One region of the Acidovorax sp. KPB24-07 genome, then DNA from elsewhere that is predicted to be linked to it. Evidence: riboswitches for the same ligand, from Rfam matches in the RefSeq annotation. Region 1 holds a riboswitch; the other holds the start of a gene.
The links. A riboswitch is a leader RNA that binds a small molecule or an ion and turns the genes downstream of it on or off. The one in region 1 is predicted to bind S-adenosylhomocysteine.
Positions count from the first base shown of each region.

Region 2: it holds a riboswitch for S-adenosylhomocysteine, as region 1 does, so the genes downstream of both, ahcY (adenosylhomocysteinase) here and metH (methionine synthase) in region 1, are expected to answer to the same signal.

Region 1 covers NZ_BAAJYS010000042.1:4,707-12,192, forward strand. The annotation lists gene metH (methionine synthase) at 1-2,675, opposite strand, end outside; S-adenosyl-L-homocysteine riboswitch at 2,687-2,784, opposite strand; gene AC27IQ_RS07750 (transporter substrate-binding domain-containing protein) at 2,899-3,738, shown strand; gene AC27IQ_RS07755 (hypothetical protein) at 3,776-4,507, opposite strand; gene AC27IQ_RS07760 (DMT family transporter) at 4,802-5,746, shown strand; gene AC27IQ_RS07765 (NADP-dependent isocitrate dehydrogenase) at 5,906-7,486, shown strand, end outside.
Region 2 covers NZ_BAAJYS010000107.1:698-8,183, forward strand. The annotation lists gene ahcY (adenosylhomocysteinase) at 60-1,490, opposite strand; S-adenosyl-L-homocysteine riboswitch at 1,559-1,655, opposite strand; gene AC27IQ_RS12880 (acyltransferase family protein) at 1,807-2,862, shown strand; gene AC27IQ_RS12885 (peptide chain release factor 3) at 3,055-4,683, shown strand; gene AC27IQ_RS12890 (hypothetical protein) at 4,704-6,146, shown strand; gene AC27IQ_RS12895 (DMT family transporter) at 6,168-6,521, shown strand; gene AC27IQ_RS12900 (glycosyltransferase family 2 protein) at 6,518-7,486, shown strand, end outside.

The sequences.
Region 1 (7,486 bases):
CCGATCTTGCCGACGTTGAAGTACTGGCTCTCGGGATGCCCGATGTAGAAGCCGCTCACGCTGGCGGCGGGCGTCATGGCCAGGCTTTCGGTGAGGCCCATGCCGATCTCGCCGCACTGCAGCACGCGGAACAGTTCGCTCTTGGCGCTGTGGTCCGGGCAGGCCGGATAGCCGGGCGCGGGGCGGATGCCCTGGTACTTCTCGGCGATCATGTCGTCGTTGCTCAACTGCTCGCCGGCCGCATAGCCCCACAGGTCGGTGCGCACGCGGTGGTGCAGGCATTCGGCAAAGGCTTCGGCCAGGCGGTCGGCCAGGCTCTTGAGCATGATGGCCGAGTAGTCGTCCAGCGCATCGACGAAGGCCTGCTCCTTCTTCTCCACGCCCAGGCCCGCCGTGACGGCGAACAAGCCCGCGTAGTCGGCCACGCCGCTTTCCTTGGGCGCCACGAAGTCGGCCAGGCACCGGCTGGGGCGCGGCACGCCATCGATCACATGCTTTTCGGTCTGCTGGCGCAGGCCGTACCAGGTCATGGCAACCTCGGTGCGCGATTCGTCGGTGTAGAACTCGATGTCGTCGCCCACGCTGTTGGCCGGGTACAGCGCCAGCACGCCGCTGGCACTCAGCCAGCGGCCCTCCACCAGCCGGCGCAGCATGGCCTTGCCATCGGCGAAGACGCGCGTGGCCTGCTCGCCCACCACCTCGTCGGTCAGGATGGCAGGGTACGGGCCGGCCAGGTCCCAGGTCTGAAAGAACGGTCCCCAGTCGATGTACCGGGCCAGCTCGTTGAGGTCGAAGTTCTTGAACATGCGCCGCCCCAGCAGGCGCGGCGTGGCCGGGCGGTAGGCCGACCAGTCGATGGGCGTGCGGTTGGCGCGGGCCTTCGCCAGCGGCCACAGGGGCGTCTGCTTCTTGTTGGCGTGCTGGGTGCGCACCTTGTCGTAGTCGGCGTTCAGCTCCTGCACGTAGTGGTCGGCGCCGTCGCCCAGCAGGCTCTGCGCCACGCTCACGCTGCGCGACGCATCGGGCACGTAGACCACGGGGCCTTCGTAATGCGGCGCGATCTTGACGGCGGTGTGCACACGGCTGGTGGTGGCGCCGCCGATGAGCAGCGGGATCTTCTTGATGCGGAAGTGCTCGTCCTTTTGCATCTCGCCGGCCACGTATTGCATCTCTTCCAGGCTGGGCGTGATCAGGCCTGACAGGCCCACGATGTCCGCGCCCTCGACCTTGGCGCGCGCCAGGATCTCGTGGCAGGGCACCATCACGCCCATGTTCACCACCTCGAAGTTGTTGCACTGCAGCACCACGGTGACGATGTTCTTGCCGATGTCGTGCACGTCGCCCTTCACGGTGGCGATGATGATCTTGCCCTTGCTGCGCACGTCGCGGCCGGCCAGTTCGTCCTGGCGCTTCTCTTCCTCGATGTAGGGGATCAGGTGGGCCACGGCGGACTTCATCACGCGGGCGCTCTTGACCACCTGCGGCAGGAACATCTTGCCCGCACCGAACAGGTCGCCCACCACGTTCATGCCGTCCATGAGCGGGCCTTCGATCACGTGCAGCGGCCGCCCGCCCTTGGCGACGATGGCCTGGTAGGCCTCTTCGGTGTCTTCCACGATGAAGTCGGTGATGCCGTGCACCAGCGCGTGCGACAGGCGTTCGCCCACGGTCTTCGGATGTTCGGGTGTACCGCGCCATTCGAGCCGCTTGCTCTCGTCCTTGGCACCGCTGCGGGCCGTCTCGGCCACCTCGACCAGGCGTTCGCCGGCATCGGGGCGGCGGTTGAGCACCACGTCTTCCACGCGATCGCGCAAGGTGGGCTCCAGGTCGTCGTACACGCCGACCATGCCCGCGTTGACGATGCCCATGTCCATGCCGGCCTGGATGGCGTGGTACAGGAACACGGTGTGGATGGCCTCGCGCACCGGGTCGTTGCCACGGAAGCTGAAGCTCACGTTCGACACGCCGCCCGAGACCTTGGCGCCCGGCAGGTTCTGCTTGATCCAGCGCACGGCCTCGATGAAATCGACCGCGTAGTTGTTGTGCTCTTCGATGCCGGTGGCCACCGCGAAGATGTTGGGGTCGAAGATGATGTCCTCGGGCGGAAAGCCCACCTCGTCGACCAGCACGCGGTAGGCCCGCTCGCAGATCTCGATCTTGCGCTCGTAGGTGTCGGCCTGCCCCACCTCGTCGAAGGCCATCACCACGGCGGCGGCGCCATAGCGCTTCACGAGGCGCGCCTCGTGCTTGAACTTCTCCACGCCCTCTTTCATGGAGATGGAGTTGACGATGCCCTTGCCCTGGATGCAGCGCAGGCCGGCCTCGATCACGTCCCACTTGGAGGAGTCCACCATGATGGGCACCCGGGCGATGTCGGGCTCGGAGGCGATCAACTGCAGGAAGCGCACCATGGCCGCCTTGCTGTCGAGCATGGCCTCGTCCATGTTGATGTCGATGACCTGCGCGCCGTTTTCCACCTGCTGGCGCGCGACGGCCAGGGCCTCTTCGTACTGGCCGTTCAGGATCATGCGGGCGAAGGCCTTGGAGCCGGTGACGTTGGTGCGCTCGCCGATGTTGACGAACAGCGTGCCCTCGCCGATGGAAACCGGTTCGAGGCCCGAGAGCTTCATGGGAGGCGGGATAAGGGGGGCGGACATCAGGCTCACCTGCGCAATCGGTAGTTGGGAACAGGCGAGCGTCGTTGGACAGTGGGGCCATCGCCGCCCGAGCCTGACGCCTGGTTGAGCCGGTTGATCGGCAGGCGCTGCAACGCTCCTCGGGGGCGGCCGGATTTTACGCGCCCTGCGACCGGGCCCTCACCGCGCCCCGCCTCCCGAGCGGGTTCTCCGGACAGCGGCATGGAAAGTGCTTGGCCGCTTCCCAGGAAGGAGCCCTCCCATGCAATCGCCCTTCGATGGTGCAACGCCCAGCCTCTGGGCCAGTGAGATTCTGCAACGCCGCCGCCTGGTGTGCGGCTCCATTCTGGCCCTGGGCCTGTCGGGTCGGCTGGCGGCCGCCGAACATCGGGATCAGCTGGAGCGCATCCGCTCCGCCCGGGTCCTTCGCGTGGCGGTCCCTCAGGACTTCCCACCGTTCGGCTTTCCGCAGGGCAGCGAGTTGGCGGGCTTCGACATTTCCATCGCCAAGATGCTTTCGATGCACCTGGGCGTGTCGCCGCAGATGGTGCCGGTGCCCAGCGGGGACCGGCTGGCGGCACTGCTGGAAGACCGCGTCGACATCATCATCTCCAGCCTGGGCAAGACGCCCGAGCGCGAGAAAAGCATCGACTTCTCCAATGTCTACGCCCCGACCTACCTCGGTGTCTTCAGCCAGCAGAAATTGAGCCGCGACGAATTGCTGAAACTGCCAGCCCCGGTCGTCGGAGCGGCGGAAAACAGCCTGGAGGAATCCCTGGTCCGGGCATTCCTGCCGACCGCGAAAATCCAGGGATTCAAAGGCAGCGCCGCGTTGCTGGACGCCTATGCCGCAGGCCATTTCGAATTCTTCGCGGGTGGCAACGTGCTGGTGGAATCCATCAAGGATGTCGGTCTGCGCACCCGTGTGCACCAGGTGGCGCTCCTCAAAGAGAGCCCGTGCTACATCGGCCTTCGGCAAAACGAAGCACGGCTGAAGGACGAGATCAACCGCTTCCTGGCAAGCATCCGTTCGTCAGGCGCCCTCATGGTCAACGCCATGAAATGGTTCCGCCAGAGCTTTTCGGCCGACATGTTCAAGTGAACAGCACGGGCAGCAGCGCCCACCTTCACCCTCTGATTCATCGCACCGGCAAGAACTGCAGGAAAGAACCGCCCACCAGCCCCTGCACATAGGTGATGGCGGCACGGCGGTACTTTTCGGTGGCCACCGCCGACAGCAGGTCGAGCCGGCCGATGATCTTGCCGAACTCGCGCTCGAAGCTCAGATTGCGCCCCTGCGGACCGATCTCGTCGGCCAGCAGCAGCGGCTGGCCCGCCGCGGTGCGGCGCTGAGACAGCATCCACACGGCGATCTCCACATTGCGCGCCGCGTTGTACAGGTGCTGGGCATCCAGGCTGTCGAGCAGGAAAAACTCGATCTTTCCGTCGTGCGCGGTGATCAGCATGTCGGCCGTGGCGTAGATGAACGCCGCCACGCGGTCGCCCGCGAATTCGGGCGCCAGGGCCGCGGCCATCGCCGCGATGTCGCGCCGCCCCTGCAAGGGCGCCCAGACCCCGCCCTTCTCGATGGTGGTGCGGACCTGCTCCATGGCCTGCTCGCGGCCCACGGCGCTGGTCTTGCGCCATTCGGCAGGGTTGCGGCGGTAGAGCTTGTCCATCAGCCGGTAGAGGCTGTCCAGGTTCTCGCGCATGGCCAGCGTCGCCATGCGGTTCACGTCGGACTGCCCCAATTCGCTGCCATCCGCAGACGCGCCTTTGACCTCGCCATGGGGCGCGGGCGGGCTGGTGCAGCCGGACACGGCCGCCAGCGTGCAGCAGGACAGGAGGAGTGGAACGAACGTCAGTCGCATTGCGCCGCATTATCGATAAGGCTTGAAAAGCAGCCAGGGTTTCCTGAAACTGCCGAGGCAGTCCTTCCGTACTCACGTCGATGCCGCCGCAGGGCCGTCGGAGGTGGGCCCATGCCTTGTGATCGGCTCCCGAGGCCAGTTCACTGCGGTTTCGGATAGTCATCGGACAATAAGGAGCAAAAATACTCTAAAAGAGGCCACATTCGGCCAAGTCAGGATATTTACATGCAGAGTTGTCGTACAACTTGTGCAAAATTCACCATTTTGGGGCACCGCCCCGCCTGGAAAGAAGCCATGTCGCCCCCTATCTCCCCACTAGCGCAACGCAGGAACGTCTTCCTGCTGGCGTTGTTTTGCTGCCTGCTCTGGGGTAGCTCGTATCCGGCGATCAAGAATGGCTACGCGCTGTTCGGCATCGACAGCAGCGACACCCCGTCCAAGCTCGTGTTCGCCGGCTGGCGCTTCGCTCTGGCGGGCCTGGCGCTGCTGGCCTGGGTGGCCGCCAGCGGCCGTCAGATCAGCGGCTGGCCGGCCCGGGCGTGGGGACAATTGGCGCTGCTGGGTCTGTTGCAGACCACGCTGCAGTACATCTTCTTCTACATCGGCGTGGCGAACACGACGGGGGTGAAGGCGTCGATCATGAACGCCACCGGCACCTTCTTCAGCGTGTTGCTGGCGCATTTCCTGTACCACAACGACCGCATCAGCCATGCCAAGGCCTGGGGCTGCATCGTGGGCTTCGCGGGGGTCATGGCGGTCAACCTCGGCGCCGGGCTGGCCGGAACGCTGACCGATTTCGAGTTCGCCCTGCTGGGCGAAGGTTTCGTGGTGATCGCCGCCCTGGTGCTGGCGCTGGGCGGCGTCTACGGCAAGCGCATTTCCCAGGGGATGGACCCCATCGTGATGACGGCCTACCAGTTGACCATCGGCGGCCTGGTGCTGCTGGCGCTCGGCTATGCCTTGGGGGGGGCGCTGGGCGAGGTGACGTGGGCTTCGTCATCGCTGCTGGCCTATCTGGTGGTGCTGTCGTCGCTGGCCATCTCGATCTGGAGCCTGCTGCTCAAGCACAACCGGGTGAGCCTCATCACCGCGTTCAACTTCATGGTGCCCGTGTTCGGCACCTTGCTGTCGGCCTGGTTCCTGGAAGAAAGCCTGCTCGAATGGCGCAACGCGGTGGCCCTGGTGCTGGTGTGCGGCGGCATCTGGCTGGTAACGAGGGTATCCGCATCGCGCGCGTGAGCCTGCAGCAGCGCGTCCAGCGGGCACCCCTTTCGTGCCCGTGATCGGGCGCGTGGGCACCTGCCCCGAACGGCGCTGAGGGGCATCTGTGCCGACTGCCTTCAGAAAGCGCGAAAATCACCGGCTGATCTGTCACCCCTTCCCAAGGAACGCAAGCGAATGAGCACGACGCAACCGACCATCATCTACACGCTGACCGACGAAGCCCCCGCCCTGGCGACCGCCGCCTTTCTGCCGATCGTGCGGACCTTCGCGGCCCCAGCGGGCATCCACGTGGAGACCAGCGACATCTCGGTCGCCGGCCGCATCCTGGGCCAGTTTCCCGAGCGCCTGACCGAGGCACAGCGCGTGCCCGACAACCTGGCCGCCCTGGGCAAGCTGACGCTCTCGCCTGACGCCAACATCATCAAGCTGCCCAACATCAGCGCATCGGTATCGCAGCTGGTGGCGGCCATCAAGGAGCTGCAGGGCAAGGGCTATGCGATTCCCGACTACCCCGAAAATCCGACGACCGACGAAGAAAAGGACATCCGCGCCCGCTACAACAAGTGCATCGGCAGCGCGGTGAACCCGGTCCTGCGCGAAGGCAACTCCGACCGCCGCGCACCCAAGGCCGTCAAGGAATACGCCCGCAAGAACCCGCACAGCATGGCCGAATGGAGCCAGGCATCGCGCTCGCACGTCTCGCACATGCACCACGGCGACTTCTACCACGGCGAAAAGTCGATCACGCTCGACAAGGCGCGCGACGTGAAGATGGAACTGGTCGGCAAGAGCGGCAAGACCACGGTGCTCAAGCCCAAGGTGTCGCTGAAGGACGGCGAGATCATCGACAGCATGTTCATGAGCAAGACGGCCCTGCTCGAGTTCTACGAAAAGGAGATCGAGGACGCGCACAAGACCGGCGTGATGTTCTCGCTGCACGTCAAGGCGACGATGATGAAGGTGTCGCACCCGATCGTCTTCGGACACGCCGTGCGCATCTTCTACAAGGAAGCCTTCGCCAAGCATGCGCAGCTGTTCGAAGAACTGGGCGTGAACGTGAACAATGGCATGGTCGATCTGTACAACAAGATCGCCACGCTGCCCCAGAGCAAGCAGGACGAGATCAAGCGCGACCTGCACGCCTGCCACGAAAACCGCCCCGAGCTGGCGATGGTCGATTCGGCCAAGGGCATCACCAACTTCCACTCGCCCAACGACGTGATCGTCGATGCCTCGATGCCCGCCATGATCCGCAACGGCGGCAAGATGTGGGGCGCCGACGGCCGCCTGAAGGACACCAAGGCGGTGATCCCCGAGAGCACCTTCGCCCGCATCTACCAGGAGATCATCAACTTCTGCAAATGGCATGGTGCCTTCGACCCCAAGACCATGGGCACCGTGCCCAACGTGGGCCTGATGGCCCAGCAGGCCGAAGAGTACGGTTCGCACGACAAGACGTTCGAAGTGCCGGAAGCCGGCGTGGCCAACATCGTCGATCTGGCGACGGGCGAAGTGCTGCTGAGCCAGAACGTGGAAGAAGGCGACATCTGGCGCATGTGCCAGGTGAAGGACGCGCCGATCCGCGACTGGGTGAAGCTGGCCGTGACCCGCGCCCGCAACTCCGGCATGCCCGCCGTGTTCTGGCTGGACCCGTACCGCCCGCACGAGAACGAGGTCATCAAGAAGGTGAAAACCTACCTGAAGGACCACGACACGACCGGCCTGGACATCCAGATCATGAGCCAGGTGCGCGCA
Region 2 (7,486 bases), on a different contig from region 1:
AACAGGGCAGACAGGCCGGAGTCACCGGCCGCCGCCCCGGGGCGCGAAGCCCCGCCCGATCAGTAGCGGTAGGTGTCGGGCTTGTAGGGGCCGCTCTTGCTCACGCCGATGTAGGCGGCCTGCGAGTCCGTCAGTTCGGTCAGCATGGCGCCGACCTTCTTCAGGTGCAGGCGCGCGACCTTCTCGTCCAGCAGCTTGGGCAGCACGTAGACCTTGCCGGCCTCGTAGGCATCGGGCTTGGTGAAGAGCTCGATCTGCGCGATGGTCTGGTTGGCGAACGACGACGACATCACGAAGCTCGGGTGGCCCGTGCCGCAGCCCAGGTTCACCAGGCGGCCCTTGGCCAGCAGGATGATCTTCTTGCCGTCCGGGAAGGTGATGTGGTCCACCTGGGGCTTGATCTCTTCCCATTCGTACTTCTCGATCGACGCGACGTCGATCTCGTTGTCGAAGTGGCCGATGTTGCAGACGATGGCCTGGTCCTTCATCTTCACCATGGTGTCGTGGGTGATGATGTCCTTGTTGCCCGTCGTCGTCACGAAGATGTCGGCCTTGTCGGCGGCGTAGTCCATGGTCACCACGCGATAGCCTTCCATGGCGGCCTGCAGGGCGTTGATGGGATCGATCTCGGTGACCCACACCTGGGCCGACAGCGCGCGCAGCGCCTGGGCGGAGCCCTTGCCCACGTCGCCGTAGCCGGCCACCACGGCGACCTTGCCGGCGATCATGACGTCGGTGGCGCGCTTGATGCCGTCCACCAGCGATTCGCGGCAGCCGTACAGGTTGTCAAACTTGGACTTGGTGACCGAGTCGTTCACGTTGATCGCGCGGAACAGCAGCGTGCCCTTGGCGGACATCTCGTTCAGGCGGTGCACGCCGGTGGTGGTTTCTTCCGTCACGCCGATAATCTCGGCCGACTTGCGGGTGTACCAGGTCGCGTCTTCCGACAGTTTCTTGCGGATGGCGGCGAACAGGATGCGCTCTTCCTCGCTGGCACCGTTGCCGGCGACCAGGGAGGCATCCTTCTCGGCGCGCTGGCCCAGGTGCATCAGCAGCGTGGCATCGCCGCCGTCGTCCAGGATCATGTTGGGGCCTTCGCCCGCACTGCCCTTGGGACCGAAGTCGAAGATGCGGTGGGTGTAGTCCCAATAGTCTTCCAGCGACTCGCCCTTGATGGCGAACACCGGCGTGCCCGTGGCGGCGATGGCGGCAGCGGCGTGGTCCTGGGTGGAGAAGATGTTGCACGAAGCCCAGCGCACGTCGGCGCCCAGGGCTTTGAGCGTTTCGATCAGCACGGCGGTCTGGATCGTCATGTGCAGCGAGCCGGTGATGCGCGCGCCCTTGAGCGGCTGGCTGGCCGCGAACTCGTCGCGGATGGCCATCAGGCCGGGCATTTCGGTCTCGGCGATGCGGATTTCCTTGCGGCCCCATGCGGCAAGGGAAAGGTCGGCGATGGCCTGGTCGGCCTGGGGCTTGAGAACTGCGCTCATGGTTTTCTCCGGTAAAGAAGGTAAAAACCACGCATCGGAGGGGAATGGCTCACTCACCGCACAAGAAGCGTGGGCGAGCGTCGTTGCAAAATGATGATCCGAGCCTCGCGTCCCTGCCGCACACCGGGCACCGGGGGTAAAGACGCTGCAACGCTCCTCGGAAAGCGGCGATTATAAGGACATCGCGCTTCGCGCCCATGCCAGCGCGCCGACCGTGGCACGCTACAGAGCAGAGACCGGCATGGATTCGAGGTGCCGGCCTGACAACAAGACAACCAGCGATACGCCCGCAAAGGGCCAGAAGAACCCAGAGACAATGTCCACACAGCACCGGGGCAACCTGTTCGATCTGATGCGCATCTGCGCGGCGAGCGCGGTGATCTTCAGCCACCACTTCCACTTCAGCCACCACTTCCACATCACGCACACCGCGTCGCCCACCTGGCTGCATTCCGACATGGTGGGTGGCGTGGCGGTGATGACGTTCTTCACGATCAGCGGCTACCTCGTCACCCAGAGCTGGCTGCGCCAGCCCAAGGCGCTGGCGTTCCTGTCCAAGCGGTTCCTGCGGATCTGGCCCGGGGTGCTGTTCGCCGTGCTCACCAACGTCTTTCTGTTCGGGATCTTCTTCAACTCGATGCCGGCCGCGGACTTTCTGGCCCACCCCGATACGCTCGGCTACTTTCGCAACCTGCTGCTGATCAGGGACTACCCCTACCTGCCGGGCGTGTTCGAAAACAACCCGATCAAGCACCTGATGAACGGGCCCTTGTGGACCATCCCGATAGAAAGCCTGTGCTATCTGGTGCTGGCAGGCGCAGGGTTGCTGGGCGTGTTCCGGTCTCGCTGGCTCGCCGGCCTCGCCGCTGTGGCCTATCTCGCGTTCTTTCTCACCGCGCGCAATGCCGACCTGACAGGCGAGATGCAGCACTGGTTCGAATACCCCGCCTACTTCACCTATGGCGCGCTCATCGCCGTCTTCCGCGATGCATTCCAGGCCCGCTCCGGCCGGCTGCTGCTCCTGCTGACGCCGCTGGCCGCCGTGCTGTTCTTCGGATTGCAGATGGAGCACACAGCGGGCCTGCTCCTGCTGCCGCCGCTGCTGATCCATATCGGCTCGCTGAACGTGCCCGCGCTGGCCTTCCTGCAGCGCGGCGGGGACCCGTCGTACGGCATCTATCTGTACGGCTGTCCGGTGCAGCAGTCGGTGTATGCGCTCTGGCCCGATCTGGCGTTCATTCCGAGCCTGCTGCTGTCGGTGGCGCTGGCCGCCGTGGCAGGCTATGCCTCCTGGCATCTGGTGGAATCGCCGGCGCTGCGGTTCAAGCGGTGGTTCGGGCGGGCGCCCGTGACGCCCCAAGCGGCTCCCTGACCCCTTCGAGGGGCCAAGGCGGCGGCCCCGGGGCCGGGCCGGGGCGGTCCCACCGAGGTCCGGCACGAGGGCCGCCATTAGAATACGGCCACTTTTCCGCGGGCGCCCTCCGCGGCGGCACGCCAGCGCGCCGGCCCTGGCGCCCGTACTTCGGCCCACCCGCGTGCGCCGCGCCCCTCACCAAAAAACACTGTGTCCTACGTCTCCGAAACACGGCGCCGCCGCACCTTCGCCATCATTTCCCACCCGGACGCGGGCAAGACCACGCTCACGGAAAAGCTGCTGCTGTTCTCGGGCGCGATCCAGATCGCCGGCGCCGTCAAGGGCCGCAAGGCCAGCCGCCACGCCACCAGCGACTGGATGGAGATCGAAAAGCAGCGCGGCATTTCGGTGGCCAGCTCGGTCATGCAGATGGCCTACCGCGACCACGTGGTGAACCTGCTGGACACGCCGGGCCACAAGGACTTCTCGGAAGACACCTACCGCGTGCTCACCGCCGTCGATTCGGCCCTGATGGTGATCGACGCGGCCAACGGCGTGGAGGCGCAGACGCGCCGCCTGATCGAGGTCTGCCGCCAGCGCGACACGCCCATCATCACCTTCGTGAACAAGATGGACCGCGAAGTGCGCGAACCGCTGGACATCCTGGACGAGGTCGAGCGCGAGCTGGGCATGCCCTGCGTGCCCATGACCTGGCCCGTGGGCCAGGGCAAGGGTTTCGGCGGCATCATCAACCTGCGCACGCAGGCCATGACGGTGTTCGAGTCGGGCAGCGAGCGCCGCCCACAGGACTTCGAGACCATTCCCCTGTCGGACGCCGCCAACCTGCGCGCGCGTTTCGGCAGCGAATTCGACGCCGCCATCGAGAGCATGGAGCTCGCCGTGGGCGCCTCGCCCACCTGGGACCACGAGGCCTTCCTCGCCGGCAAGCAGACGCCGGTGTTCTTCGGCTCCGGCGTGAACAACTTCGGGGTCATGGAAGTGCTGGATGCGCTGGTGGACCTGGCCCCCTCGCCGCGTCCCCGCCTGAGCAGCCTGCAGGTGAACAAGCAGCCGGTCGAGAAAACCGTGCAGCCCGAAGACCAGAATTTCTCGGGCGTGGTGTTCAAGGTGCAGGCCAACATGGACGCCAACCACCGCGACCGCATCGCCTTCGTGCGCGTGGCCTCGGGCCGGTACACGCCGGGCATGAAGCTCAAGGTGCAGCGCACCGCCAAGGAACTGCGCCCCACCAGCGTGGTGACCTTCATGTCGCAACGCCGCGAGGCGGTGGAAGAGGCCTATGCCGGCGACATCATCGGCTTCACCACCCATGGCGGCGTGCAACTGGGCGACACCATCACCGACGGCGCCAGCCTGCAGTTCACCGGCCTGCCGTTCTTCGCGCCCGAACTGTTCATGACGGTCATCCTGAAGAACCCGCTGCGCACCAAGCAGCTGCAGCAGGGCCTGGCCCAGCTCGGTGAGGAGGGCGCGATCCAGGTCTTCAAGCCCGACGCCGGCGGTGCCATGCTGCTGGGCGCGGTGGGCCAGTTGCAGTTCGAAGTGGTGCAGCACCGCCTCAAGACCGAATACGACGCCGACGTGCGGCTGGAGGGCTGCCAGTACACCGGCGCCCGCTGGATCACCGCCGACAGCCCGGCCGACCTGCGGGCGTTCACTGACGCCTACCCGCTGCGGCTCGCGCACGACGCAGCCGACACGCTGGCCTACCTGTGCACCTCGCCCTACGACGTGCGCCTGGCCCAGGAGCGGTTTCCCAAGATCCATTTCCACCCGTTGCGCGAGCACGCCGGCCTGGCGCTGCAGGCCGCCGGTTGAGCGCAGACCATCGCCCGGCCGTGGGAGCGACGCTGCCATCTCCGTCCATTGCCCGCGCGGTCCGCGCCCCGCGGGATGGCTGGCGGGCAGCCACCCCGTTCCTGGTGATCTGGAGCGCCCTGATGGCGCTGTACGGCACCTGGCTGATGGCCTTCTGGCCGGGCATCCTGGGGGAAGACTCGGTCTCCATCCTGCTGGAGGTGGAGCGCGCAGGCGACTTCCGCTCCGGCAAGACCGTCTTCTGGTACTACTTCGTGCGCCTGTTCTACGAAGGCACGCGGCGGGTGGAGGTGCCCGTGGCGGTGCTGCTGTGCCTGTGCGCGCTGATCTTCGCCCGCATGCTCGCGTGGTACTGGCGGCAGGGCCTGAGAAAGAGCTTCGCGGTGGTGCTGGTGCTGGTGTGCCTGGCGCCGCACATGATTTACTTCATGGGCACGCTGTACCCGGACGGCATCTTCGCCGTGGCGTCCTGCGGCCTGCTGTTCGAGCTGTGGCTGGCCGCCCGCCAGCGCACGATGGGCGCGGCCTCGCTGGCCATGGTGGCCGTGGCGCTGCCCTTCGCGGCCTTCGCCCGGCCGAACGGCATCGTCTTTCTGCTGCCGGCGGTCGCCGTGCTGCTGGTGCTGGAGCGCCGCAGCCGCTGGACGCTGGCGGCGGTCATCGGTGCGGTGTGCGCGGCGATGTTCGCGGGCCACCAGCTGCATCCGTCCAGGACACAGGAAGCCGTCTATCCCATGGTGGTCTTCGAGACCGTGAACTTTCTCAAGCCCCGGGCCATGAACCGCCTGTGGGACCAGTATCCCCACATGAACGATCCCTGGGTGCTGGACCGGCCCAAGGTGTCGCCTGCGACGATCGAGATGCTCGGGCGCTACCGCCCCCTGCCGCAACTGCAGGCCTATGCAGACCCGGCGTACTGGGACATGCTCGTCTTCCACCCCGAGGGACCGCAGGTGCAAGGACTGCCGCAGCCGGACCAGAAGGCGCTGGTGCGTGAATTCCTCACCTACAACCTCTGGCAGAACCTGCCCGACTTCATCGCCAGCCGGGTCAACGTCTTCCTGGCCGCCGCGCTCGCGCAGGGCGGCTTTCCCTCCGTGACCTACGCCACCTACGTGCTGCAGCGCACGCAGGGGGTGTCGGTCTTTCGCCAGTTCGACCTGCGCGGCGTGGAGCGCCGCTTCATCGCCCTGCAAAAGGCCAGCCATGCATGGCGGTGGCTGCTGTGGACCCCTTGGCTCGGCATGCTTTTGCTGGCGTGGGCCCTGTGCCGGGGCATCGCCCGGCGCGACCTGCCCCTGCTGATCGTGGCGTTGCCCATGGCCGTGCAGCTGGTGGCCATCTTCCTGCTGTCCACAGCGGGCGAATACCGTTACCTCCTGCCGTTTTTCACCCTGCCCCTGGCCCTGCTTCCCGCTTTCGCCTTGCGCCGCCCCGGCCCGGCCCGCTCCGTGTCGGCATGACACGCCCCCAGCCTTCTCACCATGTCCCTTTTACTCACGTCCCTGACCCTGTTGTGCGTGCTCGGCATCTCGCTCGGGCAACTGCTGTTCAAGAAGGCCGCCATGATGCTGCCGGCCCAGCCGGTGCTGACCGACTGGATCTTCAACGGCTGGCTCATCGTGGCCCTGGCGCTCTACGGCGTGACCACGCTGCTTTGGATCTGGGTGCTGCGCAGCGCACCGCTGCACCTGGCCTATCCGTTCATGGGCCTGGCCTTCCTGATCGTGCCGGCGCTGGGGTGGCTGTTCCTGGAAGAGCCGCTGCATCTGCAGACCTTCATCGGGGGCGCGCTGATCCTGGCAGGCATTGCCGTGGCGGGGAGGGCTTCGGCATGACGAAGCACACCATGAGCGTCGCGGTCGCCATCCCCTGCTACAAGGTCACCCAGCATGTGCTGGAGGTGATCCGCACGATTCCGGCCAGCGTGTCCCGCATCTACGCGGTGGACGACGCCTGCCCCGACGGCAGCGGCGCCTTCGTCCAGCAGCACTGCACCGACCCGCGCGTGCAGGTGCTGTTCAACCCCGAGAACCAGGGCGTGGGCGGGGCCGTGGTCACGGCCTACCGCCAGGCCGTCGCGGACGGCATCGACATCGTGGTCAAGATCGACGGCGACGGCCAGATGAACCCCCGCCTGCTGCCGCTGTTCGTGCGCCCCATCCAGGACGGCCGGGCCGACTACACCAAGGGCAACCGTTTCTTCCGGCCCGAATCGGTGCGCGGCATGCCCGGGATGCGCCTGTTCGGCAATGCCGTGCTGTCGTTCATGACCAAGCTCAGCTGCGGCTACTGGTCCATCATGGACCCGACGAACGGCTACACCGCCATCCACACCAGCGTGCTGCGCGAGCTTCCGCTGGACAAGCTGGAGCGCCGCTATTTCTTCGAGACCGACATGCTGTTCCGCTTGAACACGCTGCGGGCGGTGGTGCGCGACGTGCCCATGGACGCCGTGTACGCGGACGAAGAATCGAACCTCAAGATCGGCAAGGTCCTGCCCGAATTCCTGAAAAAGCACGCCTCGCGCCTGGCCCGGCGCTACGTGTACAGCTACCTCGTGCGCGACTTCAACGTGGGCTCCATCTACAGCCTCTTCGGCATGCTTTTGCTGCTGGCGGGGGGCCTGTTCGGGGCGATGCACTGGATCAACAGCGCCTACGGCACCCATCCGGCCACGAGCGGCACCGTGATGCTGGCGGCGCTGCCGGTGCTCATCGGCATCCAGTTCCTGGTGGCGTTCCTGCACTACGACGTGGGCAGCGTGCCCACCGAGCCCCTGAGCACCTACCTGCATCCGGAC